DNA from 4 places in the Cellulosimicrobium sp. BMG9.23 genome. Region 3 is predicted to be linked to each of the others. Evidence: riboswitches for the same ligand, from Rfam matches in the RefSeq annotation. Region 3 holds a riboswitch; each other region holds the start of a gene.
What was found. Region 3 has a riboswitch for thiamine pyrophosphate ahead of AC4H2G_RS10020 (thiamine ABC transporter substrate-binding protein). Riboswitches for the same ligand answer to the same signal wherever they lie in the genome.
Positions count from the first base shown of each region.

Region 1: it holds a riboswitch for thiamine pyrophosphate, as region 3 does, so the genes downstream of both, thiO (glycine oxidase ThiO) here and AC4H2G_RS10020 (thiamine ABC transporter substrate-binding protein) in region 3, are expected to answer to the same signal.
Region 2: it holds a riboswitch for thiamine pyrophosphate, as region 3 does, so the genes downstream of both, thiD (bifunctional hydroxymethylpyrimidine kinase/phosphomethylpyrimidine kinase) here and AC4H2G_RS10020 (thiamine ABC transporter substrate-binding protein) in region 3, are expected to answer to the same signal.
Region 4: it holds a riboswitch for thiamine pyrophosphate, as region 3 does, so the genes downstream of both, AC4H2G_RS15555 (ECF transporter S component) here and AC4H2G_RS10020 (thiamine ABC transporter substrate-binding protein) in region 3, are expected to answer to the same signal.

Region 1 is NZ_JBZGBZ010000001.1:394,748-398,999, reverse strand. Features, by position in the region: gene guaA (glutamine-hydrolyzing GMP synthase) at 1-554, opposite strand, end outside; gene thiE (thiamine phosphate synthase) at 597-1,277, opposite strand; TPP riboswitch at 1,322-1,424, shown strand; gene thiO (glycine oxidase ThiO) at 1,414-2,874, shown strand; gene thiS (sulfur carrier protein ThiS) at 2,880-3,116, shown strand; gene AC4H2G_RS01640 (thiazole synthase) at 3,128-3,967, shown strand; gene AC4H2G_RS01635 (ATP-binding protein) at 4,049-4,252, opposite strand, start outside.
Region 2 is NZ_JBZGBZ010000010.1:217,725-221,976, reverse strand. Features, by position in the region: gene AC4H2G_RS18695 (quinone oxidoreductase family protein) at 318-1,337, shown strand; gene AC4H2G_RS18690 (hypothetical protein) at 1,334-1,612, shown strand; gene thiD (bifunctional hydroxymethylpyrimidine kinase/phosphomethylpyrimidine kinase) at 1,579-2,631, opposite strand; TPP riboswitch at 2,623-2,717, opposite strand; gene AC4H2G_RS18680 (RNA-guided endonuclease TnpB family protein) at 3,159-4,252, shown strand, end outside.
Region 3 is NZ_JBZGBZ010000005.1:274,478-278,729, reverse strand. Features, by position in the region: gene AC4H2G_RS10035 (ABC transporter ATP-binding protein) at 1-525, opposite strand, end outside; gene AC4H2G_RS10030 (PadR family transcriptional regulator) at 770-1,105, shown strand; gene AC4H2G_RS10025 (hypothetical protein) at 1,109-1,477, shown strand; TPP riboswitch at 1,484-1,588, shown strand; gene AC4H2G_RS10020 (thiamine ABC transporter substrate-binding protein) at 1,654-2,742, shown strand; gene AC4H2G_RS10015 (ABC transporter permease) at 2,880-4,252, shown strand, end outside.
Region 4 is NZ_JBZGBZ010000008.1:185,378-189,629, reverse strand. Features, by position in the region: gene AC4H2G_RS15560 (ABC transporter ATP-binding protein) at 1-641, opposite strand, end outside; gene AC4H2G_RS15555 (ECF transporter S component) at 634-1,293, opposite strand; TPP riboswitch at 1,410-1,531, opposite strand; gene AC4H2G_RS15550 (Rv2578c family radical SAM protein) at 1,649-3,322, shown strand; gene AC4H2G_RS15545 (PPOX class F420-dependent oxidoreductase) at 3,332-3,799, opposite strand; gene aspS (aspartate--tRNA ligase) at 3,909-4,252, shown strand, end outside.

The sequences.
Region 1 (4,252 bases), on a different contig from region 3:
CACTGGACGCCGAACAGGCGCCGCTCCCGGTCCTCGAACGCGGCGACGGGCGAGCCCGACGACGTCGCGAGGACCTCGAAGCCCTCCGGCGCGCGGTGCACCGCGTCGCCGTGGCTCATCCACGTGGTCTGGTTCTCGGGGGTCTCGGCGAGCAGCACGCCGGCCGAGCAGACCTCGACCTCGGTGCCGCCGTACTCGCGCTGGCCGGTCTGGGCGACGTCGCCGCCGAGCGCCGCGGCCATCGCCTGGAAGCCGTAGCAGATGCCCATGACCGGCACGCCGGCCTCGAACAGCGCCGGGTCGACGAACGGTGCGCCCGTCGCGTAGACCGACGACGGCCCGCCGGACAGGATGATCGCGGCCGGGTCCTTCGCGAGCATCTGCTCGACCGTGAAGGTGTGCGGCACGATCTCGGAGTACACCTTGGCCTCGCGCACGCGCCGCGCGATGAGCTGCGCGTACTGGGCGCCGAAGTCGACGACGAGCACGGGGCGCGGCGTCGAGGCGACCTGCGCGGTGGTGGGGATGTCAGGGGTGGTGGCGGGAGACGTCACCGGTCCAGGATAGTCGCCGCGCAGTGCTCGTCCGGAACCGCCTCAGGCGCCGGCGCGCTCCTCGATCCGCTCGCGCAGCGCCCGCGCCGCGGTCTCCGGGTCCGCGGCCTCCGTGATCGCCCGGACGACCACGATCCGCGTGGCACCGGCGTCGAGCACCGCGTCGAGGCGCTCGGTGTCGATCCCGCCGATCGCGAACCACGGCGTCGTCGGGGCGGACGCGGCGACGTCGCGCAGCAGGTCCAGCCCGACGGCGGCCCGCCCGGGCTTCGTCGGCGTCGCCCACAGCGGGCCGACGCAGAAGTAGTCGACGTCCGGGTCGGCCTCCGCGACGGCGGCCTGCTCGGTCGAGTGCGTCGAGCGGCCGATCACCGGGGCGGGGCCGAGCAGGGAACGGACCGCTCCGACCGGCAGGTCCCGCTGCCCCATGTGCACGACGGGCGCTGCCGTCAGCCCCGCGACGTCGGCCCGGTCGTTGACCGCCCAGAGCGCGCCGTGCTCCCGCGCCACCCGCGCCACGAGCTCCTGGAGCTCGAGCTCGCGCGCGACGTCGAGCGTCTTGTCCCGGAGCTGGACGACATCCACCCCGCCCGCGAGCGCCGCCTGCAGGAAGTCCTCGAGGTCGCCGCGCTCCTCGCGCGCGTCGGTGCACAGGTACAGGCGCGCATCGGCGAGGCGGGCGCGGGCGTCGGTGCCCGACGTGACGGAGGTCTCGGTGCTCATCCGTCGGAGTGTAGGGGCGAGGGCGCCGCCACGGCCGGTACTGTGGCCGAGAGCACGGGAGCCCCGCACGGGGCTGAGAGGGCGTAGGAGCCGACCGTCGAACCTGATCTGGGTCATGCCAGCGAAGGGAGCGCAGATGGACCCCCTGCACGCCGTCGCCCATCCGGCCCGCGTCCGGGACGCGAACGCAGAGGCAGACCTGCCCGACGGCGCACGCGACGTCGTCGTGGTGGGCGGCGGGATCGTGGGTCTCGCCGTGGCGTGGCGCGCTGCGCGCGCGGGCCTCACGGTCACCGTGCTGGACCCGTCGCCCGGCGACGGCGCGACGCACGCCGCGGCGGGGATGCTCGCGCCCGTCACAGAGGCCGACTTCGGCGAGGACGACGCCCTCGCGCTGCACCTGGTGGCGGCCCGCGCGTGGCCGGCGTTCGCCACCGACCTCGAGCGCGCGACGGGGACGGACGTCGGCCTGCGCACCGCCGGGACGCTCACGGTCGCGTACGACACGGACGACCTCGCGCTCCTGCGCCGCGTGCTCGCGCTGCACGCCGCGCACGGCCTCGACTCGCACGAACTCACGCTCGCCGAGGCTCGCCGCCGCGAGCCGTTCCTCGGTCCGCGCGTCGCCGGGGCCGCGTGGGCGCCGCACGACCACGCGGTCGACCCACGCGCGACGCACGCCGCGCTGCTCGGAGCGCTCGGTGCAGCGCGCGGTGCTGCCGCGCCCGGTGCCGGTCAGAGGCCCGGGCCGGGTTCCGCCGTCGTGCGCGGCCGGGGTACCCGCCTCGCGCTCGACGTGACGGGGAGGGTCACGGGCGTGCACGACGACGCGGGCCGGCTCCACCGCGCCGGTGCCGTCGTGCTCGCGGCGGGCTGGGAGTCCGGTGCGCTGGCGTCGGGCGTGCCGGGCGTCGTCGTCCCGGTCCGCCCGGTGAAGGGCCAGACGCTGCGTCTCGACGCAGGGCCGGACCTGGCGCTCGAGCACGTCGTGCGCGGCGTCGTGCAGGGTCGGCCCGTGTACGTCGTGCCGCGCGAACCGGTCCCGGACGGGCAGGGCCACGGCTGCGCGGGGCACCGCGAGGTCGTGATCGGCGCGACGACCGAGGAGAACCCCGACGACCGTCGCGCCACCGCCGGCGGCGTGTTCGCGCTGCTTCGCGACGCGCGCGCGCTGCTCCCGGGGATCGACGAGGCCGCGCTCGTCGACGTCACGCCGCGCGCCCGCCCCGCGACGCCGGACAACCTGCCGCTGGTCGGCGCCACGCACGTCCCGGGCCTGCACGTCGCCGCGGGGCACGGGCGCAACGGCGTCCTCCTCGCGCCGCTCACCGCCGAGGCCGTCGTCGCGGGCCTGACGGGCGAGCACCTCGCCGCCGACGCCGCAGCGGCCCTCGCCGCGGCCCGTCCCGATCGCTTCACCGACGCCCCGGTCCGCCCCGCCGGTGAGGCCGGTACTGCCGGTGCCGTGGGTGCCGTCGGTGCCGAACCCCGGGTCATGGGCCGATCACAGGCCGGAACGGCGCACAAGCCAGGGTTCGGCAACCCCACCGCGAGTTGCGGCGCCTCCGTGACGAACCCTTCGACCCGCAGAGGATGACCCTCGTGTCCCCCACTCCCGCACCGACAGCGCTCGTCAACGGCGAGCCCTACCCGCTCGACGCGACCACCGGCGTCGAGGACCTCGTCGCCGCGCTCGTCCCGGCCTACGTGACCGATGGTTCGCCGCAGGGCGTCGCCGTCGCGATCAACGACGCCGTCGTGCCGCGCGGCACGTGGTCGAGCACCGTGGTCGCGCCCGGCGACCGCGTCGAGATCGTCACCGCCGTGCAGGGCGGCTGAAGGAGATGAGCATGCACGCCACCGAGACGACGCACGCTGCCCACACCCTCCCGACCCACGAGGACCCGCTCGTCGTCGCCGGGACGACGATCGGCTCGCGGCTCGTCATGGGCACCGGCGGCGCCGCGAACCTGCTCACGCTGGAGGACGCGCTCGTCGCGTCCGGGACCGCGTTGACGACCGTCGCGATGCGGCGCGTCGCCGTCCGCACCGGCGGCGAGGGCTCGCCGGACGCCGGGATCTGGGGTCTGCTCGACCGTCTGGGCATCCGCGCGCTGCCCAACACCGCAGGCTGCTTCTCGGTGCGCGAGGCCGTCCTCACGGCGCACCTCGCGCGCGAGGCGTGCGGCACCGAGTGGGTCAAGCTCGAGGTGATCGCCGACGACGTCACGCTCCTGCCCGACCCGATCGGCCTCGTCGAGGCGGCGGACCAGCTCGTGCGCGACGGGTTCGTCGTGCTGCCGTACACCAACGACGACCCGATCCTCGCGCGCCGGCTCGAGGACGTCGGCTGCGCGGCGGTCATGCCGCTCGGCGCGCCGATCGGCACCGGGCTGGGCGTCCTCAACCCCCGCAACATCGAGGCGATCGCGACGTCCGCGCGCGTGCCGGTGATCCTCGACGCGGGGATCGGGACGCCGTCGGACGCCGCGCTGGCCATGGAGCTCGGGTGCGACGGCGTGCTGCTCGCGACCGCGGTGACACGCGCGGCCGACCCGGTGCGCATGGCGCGCGCGATGCGGCTCGCGGTCGAGTCCGGCCGGCTCGCCGCGGGCGCCGGGCGCATCCCGCGCCGCGAGGGCGCGCTCGCGACCTCCTCCCCCGACGGCCGCCTCGACCTCGCCCTCTGACCACGACCCCGTCGCCGACGAGCTGGAGCCAGGGTCCGACCGTCCCGGCGCCGACAGGTGAGCGGGGGGACATCGGTCCGCTCAGGGGAGGCGCAGCTCCCTGAGCTGTCGGCGAGACGTGATGCCGAGCTTGCGGAAGATGTTGCGCAGGTGGGCCTCGATGGTGCGCGGGCTGAGGAACAGCTGCGCGCCGACCTCGCGAGAAGTGGCTCCGGTGGCCACCAACCGCGCGACGTGCAGCTCCTGGGCCGTGAGCTCGTCGGTCGGTCGGGCGGTCCGCTTGCG
Region 2 (4,252 bases), on a different contig from region 3:
ACGACACCACGGCGCGGCGGCGCGGCGGCGCGGCGGCGCGGCATGCGACATGCGACATGCGACATGCGGCGTCTGGCGTGTGGCGTGTGGCGTGTGGCAAGACAAGGGTGAGACGACGCCGGGCGGGGCGGGTGATGTGCGAAGGGCGTCAGAGCCGCGCTCCCAGAACGTGAGCCGGCGGACCGGGGTGACGGCGCGGCAGCCCGAGCACGTCAGCCGCCCCGCCCACCCCACCCGACCACAAGACCCGCCACGAGACCCGACCACGAGACCCAACCACCCGACCGACAACGCCGCGCCCCGCCTAGGCTGCTCCTATGCATGCGATCGTGGCCCGCGAGGCGGGTGGCCCTGACGTCCTGGAGCACCGCGAGCTGCCCGACCCGACGCCGGGACCGGGGCAGCTCCTCGTCCGCACGGCGGTCGCGGGCGTCAACTTCATCGACACGTACAGGCGCGCGGGCGTGTACGCGATGGAGTACCCGCACGTCGTGGGTAGTGAGGGCGCCGGCCACGTGGTGGCGGTCGGGGACGGGGTCGAGGACTTCGCCGTCGGCGACCGGGTCGTGTGGACCGAGGCTCCCGGCTCGTACGCGGACCTCGTGGTCGTCGCGGCGCGCGAGGCGCTGCACGTGCCCGACGCCGTGTCGCTCGAGGACGCGACCGCCGTCGCGCTCCAGGGCCTCACCGCGCACTACCTGTGCACGTCGTCGTACCCGATCCGTCCTGGCGACCGCGTCCTCGTGCACGCGGGCGCCGGCGGGGTCGGGCTGCTGCTCACACAGATGGTCGTGGCGCGCGGCGGGCACGTGATCTCGACGGTCTCGACGCCCGAGAAGGCCGAGCTCGCGCGCGGCGCGGGCGCGGAGCACGTGATCGAGTACACGGCGCTCGGGGACCTGTCGCACGACCTTCCCGAGATCGTGCGCGGGCTCACGGGCGGCGAGGGTGTCGCCGCCGTGTACGACTCCGTCGGCAGGGACACGTTCGACGCGTCGCTCGCGTCGCTGCACCGCCGCGGGACGCTCGTGCTGTTCGGCGGGTCCTCCGGCCAGGTGCCGGCGTTCGACCCGCAGCGGCTCAACGCCGCGGGGTCGGTCTTCCTCACGCGCCCCAAGCTCTCCGACCACACGGCGACGCGGACCGAGCTCGTCGAGCGTGCGACGGAGGTGCTCGGCGCCGTCGCGGGCGGCACCCTGGACGTGCGCGTCGGCGCCACGTTCCCGCTCGCCGAGGCAGCCGAGGCGCACCGCGCGCTCGAGGGGCGTGCCACGACCGGCAAGGTGCTGCTCGTGCCCGACGCCGCGGCGTCCGGCACTCCGGGCCGTCCGGCATGAGCTGGGACTGGGTCCCGGCGCGGCCCGGCGAGGAGGACGGGTCCGACGGCGGCACCTCCCCCGCGCTGCGCCGGGCCGTGACGGTGCTCGCCGTCCTGTTCACCGGGGTGCTCGTCGTCTACTACCTGACGATCGGTGTCCGGCAGGGCGACGACCGGTGCGTCGCCGAGCGGCCGGACGGGGTCGCCGCGAGCCAGGTCGACTCGCAGTGGCGGTGGTGGCCGCCCGGCACGGAGTGCGTCTACCCGACCGGGACCGAGGTCGCGCGCGCCTGAGACCCGGCGCTGCCCGCGCCGTGTCCGTCGACCGGTCCGCTGGCCGGCACGGCGACCGGCACGTCGACCGGTTCGGCGACCGGCGACGTCGCGTGCAGGTGGTCGACGGGCCCGCGGCCGGTCCCGACCTGCAGCGCCGCCCCCGCGCGCAGCGCGCCGGTGAGCCACTCCTTGGCGTCACGCGCGGCCTCCGGCCAGCCCGCGCGCTGCGGGCGCAGCGCCGCGAGCGCCGCGGAGAGCGAGCACCCGGTGCCGTGCGTGTGCGGCGTGTCGACGCGGTCGGCGTCGAACGTCGTCACCCGACCCACGCCGCCCTCGGCCGAGCCGGGCTCCACGAGCGCGTCGGGCGACGTCGCGCCGGTGAGGTGGCCGCCCTTGAGCAGGACCGCAGTCCCGCTCGCCGCGACGAACGCGCGCGCCTGGTCGAGCGCCTCGTCCCACGTCGTCCCGACCGGCGTCCCGGCGAGGACGGCGAGCTCGGGCAGGTTCGGCGTCACGACGTCGGCGCGCGCCGCGAGGTCGCGCACACCCTGCTCGGCGCCGGCGTCGAGGAGCCGGTGGCCGGAGGTCGCGACCATGACCGGGTCGAGCACGACGTACGGCGCCCGCTCGCCGCGAGACCGTCGCGACGCGGCCAGGTCGTCGAGCCACGCGACGATCTCCTGCGCGTTCGCGGCGTCCGCCACCATGCCGATCTTCACCGCGTCGATCACGACGTCGTCGGAGACCGCGTCGAGCTGCTCCCGGAGGAAGGCCGGCCCGGGGACGTGCACGGACCGCACGCCGTGGGTGTTCTGCGCGACGAGCGCGGTCGTCACCGCCATGCCGTACGCGCCGTGCGCGCAGAACGCCTTGAGGTCGGCCTGGATGCCCGCGCCGCCGGTCGGGTCGGTCCCGGCGATCGACAGGACGCGCGGCCGCGAGGGCCCGGGCGACCCGCCCGCGCGAGGTCCGGGTGCGCCGTCGGGCACGGGTGCGGTGCCGGGCGGGGTGCCGGGCGTGGTGGAGGCGAGCGTCATCGCGGACATCCCTTCGCTGGTACGAGCCAGAGCAGGTTCGACGGGTGTGATCTCAGCCCCGCTGCGGGGCACCCCGTGTCGTTCGCGTCATCCTAAGCCTGTCGAACAACTATCCGCGGCGGTCGAGTAGGCGTAGCAGGAGCTGGGTCTGGGACACATTCACCAACGCACCGTGGGCGGTGAGCCTGGCCTCTTGCTCGTGAAGTGCTTGTGTGCCGCGGACCTCGACACGGTGCAGTCGTGCGAGAGCGCCCGCGAAGGGACGCCGGTCGCGACGACGAACAGCAACGCGTTGACGTGCTCGTGTGACCAGTGCTCGCAGCATGGGCGCCCGCCGTGGGTGTGGGCGGAGATGACGAGGTTGCGGGTGCGCGTCCAAGGTGGTTTCGGTCAGGTCGGACGGGTACGAGCGTCGGGCGGACGTTCACGCGGAGCTGATCCTCTCGTGACCAGGGAGGACACACCGACTTGTGGCGGTGGGCACGGATAGCGTGCTCGTCGTGGCTCGGCATACGACGTTCCAGCTGATGGCTGACCCCACCGTGGAACAAGCGCGTGCCCTGGCCCGGCACGAGGGTGGCGCCCGGTTCGCATTCAACCAGGGCCTGCGGCTGCACCTGGACGCCCGCAACGCCTCAAGGAGGGCTGCCGCGACGATCACGGCCGACGACGACGGCGCGGTGAAGGTGCCGTGGACCGGGTTTGATCTGATCAACACGTTCAACGCGTGGAAGAAGTCCGAGGACGCTGGCCGCCGGTTCATCGTCGACGCAGCCGGTGAGACCGATGTCGAGGTGACGGGCCTTGCCTGGCGCACGCACGTATCCGCGCAGGTGTTCGAAGAAGCCGTCGTCGACCTCGGCGGGGCCCTGAAGGCGTGGACCGACTCCCGGCGCGGCAAGCGCGCAGGTCGGGCGGTCGGCCACCCCAGGTTCAAGAAGAAGAACCCCGAGCGCGGCTCGTTCCGGATACGCAACAAGGTCTCCAGGACGAAGGCCAGCGAGCGGGCCACGATCCGCCTCGGGGAGAACGGCCCCCGCTCGGTGACCCTGCCCGGCATCGGCACCATCAAGGTGCACGACGACACCCGCCGGCTGCGCCGCATGCTGAACAAGGGGCGGGCGCGCATCCTGTTCGCGACCCTCTCGCGCCGTGGCGGGAGGTGGCGGATCTCGCTGAACGTCAAGGCGTGCGACCTGCACCCCGTCGCCCGCCATCAGCAGCGCGACGACGCCGACCGCGGTGGGTGGGTCGGTGTGGACCGCGGCCTGCACGCACCCGTCGTCGCCGCAACCAGCGACGGCGAAGAGATGTTCCGCGTCGACGTGGCACCGAGAGCCCTGCGAGCGGCGCAGCCGGTCACCCGGCGGTTGAGCAAGGCCGTTTCCCGCAAGGTCAAAGGCTCCGCGAACCGGCGGGCTGCCGTGCGCCGGCTCGCACGTCATCACGAGCGGGTCCGTGCCCGCCGACACCACTTCCTGCACCAGGTCACCAACACGTTGGTCCAGACCCACGACCGGCTCGTCATCGAAGACCTGAACATCCACGGGATGCTCGCCAACCACCACCTCGCCGCCGCCATCGCGGACGCGGCCTGGGGCGAGCTCGCGCGCCAGATCAC
Region 3 (4,252 bases):
GAACACGACCGCGGGCCGGGACACGAGCGCCCGCGCGCACGCGACGCGCTGCTGCTGCCCGCCGGAGAGCTCCGCGGGCCGGTGCCCGAGCCGCGGACGCAGGCCCACGGCGTCGACCACGCGCTCGAACCACTCGCGGTCCACGGGCCGGCGCGCGATCGCCAGCGGGAGGACGATGTTCTCCTCCGCCGTGAGCGTCGGCACGAGGTTGAACGACTGGAACACGAACCCGATGCGCGTCCGGCGCAGGCGCGTCAGCCGTCGTTCGCTCATCGCCGAGACCGTCTCGCCGTCGACGACGACGGTGCCCGCCGTGGGCGAGTCCAGGCCAGCCAGGCAGTGCATCAACGTCGACTTGCCCGATCCCGACGGACCCATGATGGCCGTGAGCCGGCCCCGCTCGAGGTCGACGTCCACCCCGTCGAGGGCACGGACGCTCGCGGCGCCCCGCCCGTAGGTCTTCACCAGACCGCGAGCCGTGGCGATCGCGGTCGAACCACCGGACGCTGCGCTGCTCATCGTCATTGCCCTCCTGCATGGGGAGCCCGGCGTGCTGCCGGGTCCTTCCGACCTTCTCGTCGGAGGGTGACGCGGGGCATCAGGGGTCGGCCCGGACGTGTCCCTGGTCTGGCGCGGCGCTCTTCCGGGGAGCGTTCAGGGTGCTCTCAGGGTTGTCCCGGAACCCTTGGCGCGACCCCGGGACGCGCCTCAGCTAGGGATCGAGCTTTAATAGGTTGAGATTCACACTAGTCGCGTCTAGGGTCGTCGCATGGCGTCGACGGACACGGTCGAGAACGTGCAGCGGGCGGTGCTGCCGACCGCGGTGCTGTCCGCGCTCCGGGTGTCCCCGAACCACGGCTACGCCCTGGTGGCACAGCTGCGCGCCGCGGGGTTCGCCGGCGTGCAGGGCGGGACCCTCTACCCCCTCCTGCGGGAGATGGAGCACCAGGGGTTGCTGACGTCCCGCTGGGACGTGGACGGCTCGGGCCCGGCGCGCAAGGTGGTCGAGCTGACGGAACGCGGCGCCCAGAGACTGCACGAGGACCGCGAGGCGATCCGCACGGTGCTGGCGCAGGTCGATGCGCTGGCGGACAGGGGGGACTGAGGCATGTCGTACCAACGAGACCTGGCGTTCGCGCTGCGCCTTCGAGGCGTCGCGGAGAAGGAGGTGGCCGACATCGTCGCGGAGGTGGACGCCCACGCGCAGGAGGGCATCGTGCTCGAGGAGTACTTCGGCACGCCCGACGAGTACGCCGCACGATTCCCCGAGGGGCCGGAGCGGCGGCGCGACGCGGTGTGGTGGACGAAGGTGGGTGCCGTCGTCGGCGTGGCGTGGATGGTGGTCGTCACGGCGCTCGCCGCGCTCGGCGCCGAGCTGCCCGTCCGGTTCGGCGTCGTCGCCCTGTGGCCCCCGCTGGGCCTGATGCTGCTGGGCATGGTCGTCGACATCGTCTGGGCCCACCGCCGCCCGGTGTAGGCTCGCCGGGAACGACAGGGGAGCTCCTGGAGGAGCTGAGAGTGCGGACCACCGCAGACCCTCGAACCTGATCCGGTTAGCACCGGTGGAGGAAGTCGGGAATCTCGATCACCCGTCCGCGTCGGCCACGGCCGGCGCGTGCGGATGGACCCCTCCTGAACGTCCTGGGAGGACACATGCAGCACACCACCCGCCGTCGGGCGGCCCGGACCGGCCGTCACGTCACGACGGCGTCCCTCGCCGTGGCCACCCTCCTCGCCGCTGCGGCGTGCAGCGCGGGCGACGACACGGCCGGGGGCGACGACGCGTCGTCGGGCACCGTCACGCTCGTCACGCACGACTCGTTCGCCGTGAGCGACGACGTGCTCGCCGCGTTCGAGGAGGAGAGCGGGCTCACGGTCGAGCAGGTCGCGCCCGGCGACGGCGGCGCGCTCGTCAACCAGCTCGTGCTCACGAAGGGCTCGCCGCTCGGCGACGTCGTCTTCGGGATCGACAACTCGTTCGCGACCCGCGCCATCGACGAGGGCGTGCTCGACTTGTACACGCCCGCCGACCTCCCCGCGTCCGCCGAGCAGTACGCCGTCGGCGACGGCGAGCTCACGCCGGTCGACCTCGGCGACGTCTGCATCAACGTCGACCACACATGGTTCACCGAGGCCGGGGTGCCGGAGCCCGAGACGCTTGAGGACCTGGCGGACCCGGCCTACCGCGACCTGCTCGTCGTGACCAACCCCGCGACGTCGTCGCCCGGCCTCGCGTTCCTCCTCGCGACCGTCGGTGCGTTCGGCGAGGACGGCTGGGAGCAGTACTGGGCCGACCTGCGCGAGAACGGCGTCAAGGTCGTCGACGGCTGGTCCGACGCGTACTCCGTCGACTTCTCCGGCGGCGAGGGCGCGGGCGACCGCCCGCTCGTGCTGTCGTACTCGACGTCGCCCGCGTTCACGGTCTCCGAGGACGAGACGTCGTCGACGACGGGCGCGCTGCTCGACACGTGCTTCCGCCAGGTCGAGTACGCGGGCGTCCTCGCCGGCGCCGAGAACCCCGAGGGCGCGCAGCAGCTCGTCGACTTCCTCGTCAGCGAGACGTTCCAGGCGGACGTGCCGGGCCAGATGTACATGTACCCCGTCGACGACACCGTCGCGCTGCCCGCCGAGTGGGAGCAGTTCGCGCCGCTCGCCGACGAGCCGTTCGACGTCGCGCCCGAGGAGATCGACGCGCACCGCGACGAGTGGATCAAGGCGTGGACGGCGACGGTCGTCGACTGACCACCGCCCAGCCGGCTGCCGAGCACGGGGATACCCACCACTTCCGGGCGAATCCGGTGGGCAGCTCCGTGCTCGGCGGTGGATGGTCCCGTGCTCGGCGTGGCGTCCTCCGGGGGGTCGCGGCGGCGGTGCCGCTCGTGTTCCTCGGGGTGTTCTTCGCGTGGCCGGTGGTGGCGCTCGTCGCGCGCGGGTTCGTGGGGCCCGACGGCGGCCTCGACCTCTCGGGGTTCGCGGAGGTGTTCTCCGCTCCCCGGACCTGGCGCATCGTCGGGCTGACGCTGTGGCAGGCCGTGCTCGGCACGACGCTCTCCCTGCTGCTCGGGGTTCCGGGCGCGTACGTGCTGTACCGGTGCCGGTTCCGCGGGCGACGCGTGCTGCGCGCGCTCGTGACCGTGCCGTTCGTGCTGCCCACGGTCGTCGTGGGCGTGGCGTTCCGCACGCTGCTCGTCGAGGGCGGGCCGCTCGGGTTCCTGCGGCTCGACGGGACGTTCGCCGCGATCGTCGTGGCGCTCGTGTTCTTCAACTACTCCGTCGTGGTGCGCACGGTCGGCGGGCTGTGGGAGCACCTCGACCCGCGCGCGGAGCAGGCGGCGCGCGCGCTCGGGGCGACGCCGTGGCGCGCGTTCCGGACGGTCACCCTGCCCGCCCTCGCTCCCGCGATCGCGAGCGCCGCGTCCATCGTGTTCCTCTTCTGCGCGACGGCGTTCGGCGTCGTCCTCGTCCTCGGCGGCATCCGCTACGGGACGATCGAGACGGAGATCTGGATCCAGACGACCCAGTTCCTCGACCTGCGCACGGCTGCGGTCCTGTCGGTCGTGCAGCTCGTCGTCGTGGTGGCGGCGCTGACCGTCGCGAACCGGACGCGCGCGAAGCGCGAGCGGGCGCTGACCCTCACCGCCGCGTCGAGCGCCGCGCACCCGCTGCGGCTGTGGCAGCGTGGACCGGCGGGTGGACCGGCCGGTGGATCGACGGGTGGTTCGGCCGGCGGTCCGGCCCGTGGACGCCCCGGCGGCGACCTCCTGCCCGCCGTGGTGACCGCCGTCGTCGTCGTGGTGCTGGTCGGGCTGCCCCTCGCGACGCTCGTCGTGCGGTCGTTGCGCGTGCCGGGCGGCGGCTGGGGGCTCGACAACTACGCGAACCTCGGCACGACGGGCGGGCGCAACGCGTTGTCCGTCACCGTGTGGGAGGCGGCGGGGAACTCGCTGCGCACCGCGGCGCTCGCGACGCTGCTCGCGGTGGTGATCGGCGGGCTCGTCGCGCTCGTCGTGTCCCGGCGGCCGCGGTCACGCACGGGCCGCCGGGCGATCGCCGCGCTCGACTCGCTGTTCATGCTCCCGCTCGGCGTCTCCGCCGTGACCGTCGGGTTCGGGTTCCTCATCACGCTCGACCGACCGCTCGGGCTCGACGTCGACCTGCGCACCTCGGGGCTCCTGGTCCCGATCGCCCAGGCCGTCGTCGCGATCCCGCTCGTCGTGCGCACCGTGCTGCCGACGCTGCGCGCGATCGACCC
Region 4 (4,252 bases), on a different contig from region 3:
GGGTGCGCCGCGCCGTCGGGCCATGGCACACCCGGAACGCCCGCGATCCGGGCGACGAGCGATCCGATCTCGCGTGCTCCCGCGGGGTCGAGGAGCGCGGTGGGCTCGTCCAGGACGAGCACCGCGGGGTCGGTGACGAGCGCGGCGGCGAGCGCGACGCGCTGCGCCTCCCCGCCGGACAGCGCGCTCGTCGACCGCGCTCGCAGGTGCGTGGCCCCCGCCGCGGCGAGGGCCTGCGCGGACCGGTCGTCGATCGTGGCCGGGTCGGCGGCCCGGTTCTCGAGCGCGAAGCGCAGCTCGTCCTCGACGCCGCCGAGGCACAGCTGGTCGCCGGGGCTCTGCTGCACGAGACCGACGTCCGCGGCGAGGCGCGCCACGGCGACCTCGCGGGGGTCGTGGCCGACGACCTCCACGTCGCCGGTCACGTGGCCGGGCAGCGTGTGCGGGACGACCCCGGTGAGCACGCGCAGCAGCGTCGACTTGCCGCACCCGGACGGTCCGACGACGAGCAGCCCGCTCCCCTCGGGGACGTCCACGCTCACGCCGTCGAGCACGGGGAGGTCGTCGTGACCGACGCTGACGGTCAGGCGCCGGGTCCGCACGGCCGCCGGCGCCGCGGGGCGCGGTCCGGCCTCAGCCACGGCGCGCCCCGATCGCGAACGCGTCGAGGGCACCGGTGCGCGCGAGCGCGTCGCCGAGCAGGCGCGCGGCGATCCCGCACAGCAGCACGCACGACACGACCTGGATGCCGAGCCGGAGCATCGCGTAGTCCTGGCCGAGCCACCCGAACCGGACCGCGTTGAACGCGTACGTGACGAGGGCCGCGCTCACGCCGGACGTGACGAAGACCCACCAGCCGTAGCGGCGGTAGCGCGTGAGGGCGAAGGGCAGCTCGGCTCCCGCGCCCTGCACGAGCCCGACGAGCAGCAGGAGGGGCCCCGCGGGCGAGGCGAGGAACACGACCTCGACGAGCGCAGCGAGCGTCTCGGTGAGGATCCCGACGCCCGGCTTGCGCACGATGTACGTCGCGAGCGGTCCGACGACGATCCAGGCACCGGCGAGCACGTTCGCGGCGAGGTCGGCGAGCGGGCCCATCGCGAGCTGGAGCGGCGCCCAGAGCTGGACGAACGCCCAATAGACGAAGCCGAACACGACGCCGAGAACAGCGACGAGCACGGTCTCGTGGAGCGTCAGGCCGCGGCGCCGTCGGGACGTCCCTGGCGGGGGCGTGCCGGTTCGTTCGGCGGTTCGTCCGGCAGGTCGGGCTGCGGGTCGGGCGGTGGGCTCGGTCATGCGGGTCCCTTCGTCGGGCCGCGACGGGTGCACGACGACGCGTCCCGCACCTGCGCGCGCACGGTGCCCGGCTGCGCGGCCGTGCCGACGCGTGCGGGCGCGTGCGGGCGTAGGGGACGGTGACGTCGGCCCTGCTCCCTTCGCTGGTACGAACCAGATCAGGTTCCACGGGTCTGCCGGTGGGACACGGAGGTCCGGCCGGCACTCTCAGCGCTCGTGCGCTCCCCGGGGGCGTTCGGGCCGACCCTAGGGGCTCGTCCGCCCGCGGACAATCCCCGTCTCACGATCTCGGCTCGCCACGACCCTGCGGGAACACTTCTTGACACGCGCGTCGAACACCTGTTCGAATGGCGAGGTGCGATGGGACGGACAGGCGATCGGCGCGGACGACGGCGCGCTCCCGGGGCTGGAGCGCGCCGGGCTGGTGCGCAGCGTCCGCACGCCCGAGTTCGCCGGGATCACGTTCCACGAGGTCACCGCCAAGAGCGCACTGTCCAAGGTGCCCGCGATGTCGCGCATGCCGTTCCGCTGGACGGTCAACCCGTACCGCGGCTGCAGCCACGCCTGCTCGTACTGCCTGAGCCCGCAGACCCCCGTGCTCCTCGCCGACGGGACGCAGCGGCCCGTCGGCGAGCTCCAGGTGGGCGACGAGATCGTCGGCACCCAGGCGCACGGCGCCTACCGCCGGTACGTCCGCACCCGCGTGCTCGACCGCTGGACCACGCGCAAGCGCGCCTATCGCGTGACGCTCGCCGACGGGACGCGTCTGGTCGCGAGCGGTGACCACCGGTTCCTCACCGAACGGGGCTGGCGCCACGTGGTCGCAGGAGCGGGCCACCACGCCCACCTCGCGCTCGGGGACGTCCTCGTCGGCCCGGGACGGAGCGGCTTGCGGGAGCTCGCCGCCACGGCTGCGGCGGACGAGGATTCCGGCGCCTCGCCCCTCCTCGGGCGGGACGTCACCAGCGGTGACGCCCTGCGCGTCGAGTCGCTGGAGGCGCTCGGCGGCGCTGACGACCTCGTCGAGCTCGTCGACATCACGACGGGGACGCGCGACTTCGTCGCGGCCGGCGTCGTGAGCCACAACTGCTTCGCACGCCCGACGCACCAGTACCTCGACCTCGACGCGGGCGACGACTTCGACCGCGAGGTCGTCGTCAAGGTCAACGTCGACGACGTGCTGCGCGCCGAGCTGGCCAAGCGGACGTGGACGCACGAGCCCGTCGCGCTCGGGACGAACACCGACCCGTACCAGCGCGCGGAGGGCCGGTACCGGCTCATGCCGGGGATCGTCTCAGCGCTCGCGGACTCCGGCACGCCGCTGTCGATCCTCACCAAGGGCACGCTCCTGCGCCGCGACCTGCCGCTGCTCGTCGACGCGGCGTCGCGCGTCGAGGTCGGGGTCGGGGTGTCGCTCGCGCTGCTCGACCCCGAGCTGCAGGCGTCCGTCGAGCCCGGCACGCCGAGCCCTCGCGCACGCCTCGACCTGATCCGCACGATCCGCGAGGCAGGGCTGCCCTGCGGTGTCATGGTCGCCCCCGTGCTGCCGTGGCTCACGGACTCCACGCGCGCGCTCACCGACCTCCTCGACGCGGTGAAGGACGCGGGTGCCACCGGGGTGACCGTGCTGCCGCTGCACCTCAAGCCCGGGACGCGGGAGTGGTTCATGTCCTGGCTCGCGCGCGAGCACCCCCGCCTCGTCCCCGGGTACGAACGGGTCTACGACCGCGGCACGTACGCGTCCAAGGCCTACCGGTCCTGGTTGTGGGACCGTGTGCGCCCGATGCTCGAGACGCGGGGCTTCGCCGTCTCGGGCCACCGCGGCCCGTCGGGCGTCGAGGGTCGCTACCGGAGCGGCGAGCTCGGCGGGCTCGGTGCCGCCGAGCCGCCCGTCGACGGCGCGTACCCCCGCGGCAGCCTCGCCCGCCCGGCCGCCCCGTCGGCGGCCGGAGGGGCGCTCGCCGGCATGCCGGTCGACGGCGGCGCGCTCGACCTCGCGGGCGGCGGCGTGGAGCAGGTGCTCTTCTGAGGCCCGCTGTCAGCGGTCGGCGAGGCGGGCCGGGAACCCGCCCGTCGCGACCGGGCCCCAGCGGATGATCGTCACCCGGACGAGGCACTTGCCCTGCGCGACCATCGCCGCGCGGTACTCGTCCCAGTCCGGGTGCTCGCCCGAGATCGCGCGGTAGTAGTCGACGAGCGGCTCGACCGCGTCGGGCAGCTCGATCACCTCGGCGGTCCCGTCCACCTGGACCCACGGGTCGGAGAATCCCGGACCGAGCGACAGGAGCGACGCCTGCGGCCGACGACGCAGGTTCGCGGCCTTCGCGCGCTCCGGGTACGTCGACACCACGACCCGGCCCTCACCGTCGACCCCGTACGTCACCGGGCTGAGCTGCGGCGAGCCGTCGGAACGCGTCGTGACGAGCACCCCGTCGTGGCGCGAGCGGAGCAGCTCGACGAGCTCGTCACGCTCGATCCGGCGGGCGGTGGCGATGGTGCGGGGCATGCGGATCCTCCTGGTGGGCTCGGGTGCGTCACCGACTAGACTCGCACGGGCGCTCGTCGCGCCCCCACTCCTCACGCGACCCCTCGTACGACATGGAAGGACGAACTCCGTGCTCCGCACCCACACGGCCGGCTCACTGCGGGCCGAGCACACCGGTCAGACCGTCACCCTCACGGGCTGGGTCGACCGTCGGCGCGATCACGGGGGAGTGGCCTTCATCGACCTGCGCGACGCGTCCGGCATCGCCCAGGTCGTCATCCGCGACGAGTCCGTCGCCCACCCGCTCCGCAACGAGTTCGTGCTCCAGGTCACCGGCGAGGTCTCGCGGCGCCCCGACGGGAACGAGAACCGGAACCTGCCGACGGGCGAGATCGAGGTCCTCGCGAGCGACGTCGTCGTGCTCAACACGTCCGAGGCACTGCCGTTCCAGGTGTCGACGGCGCTCGCGGACAC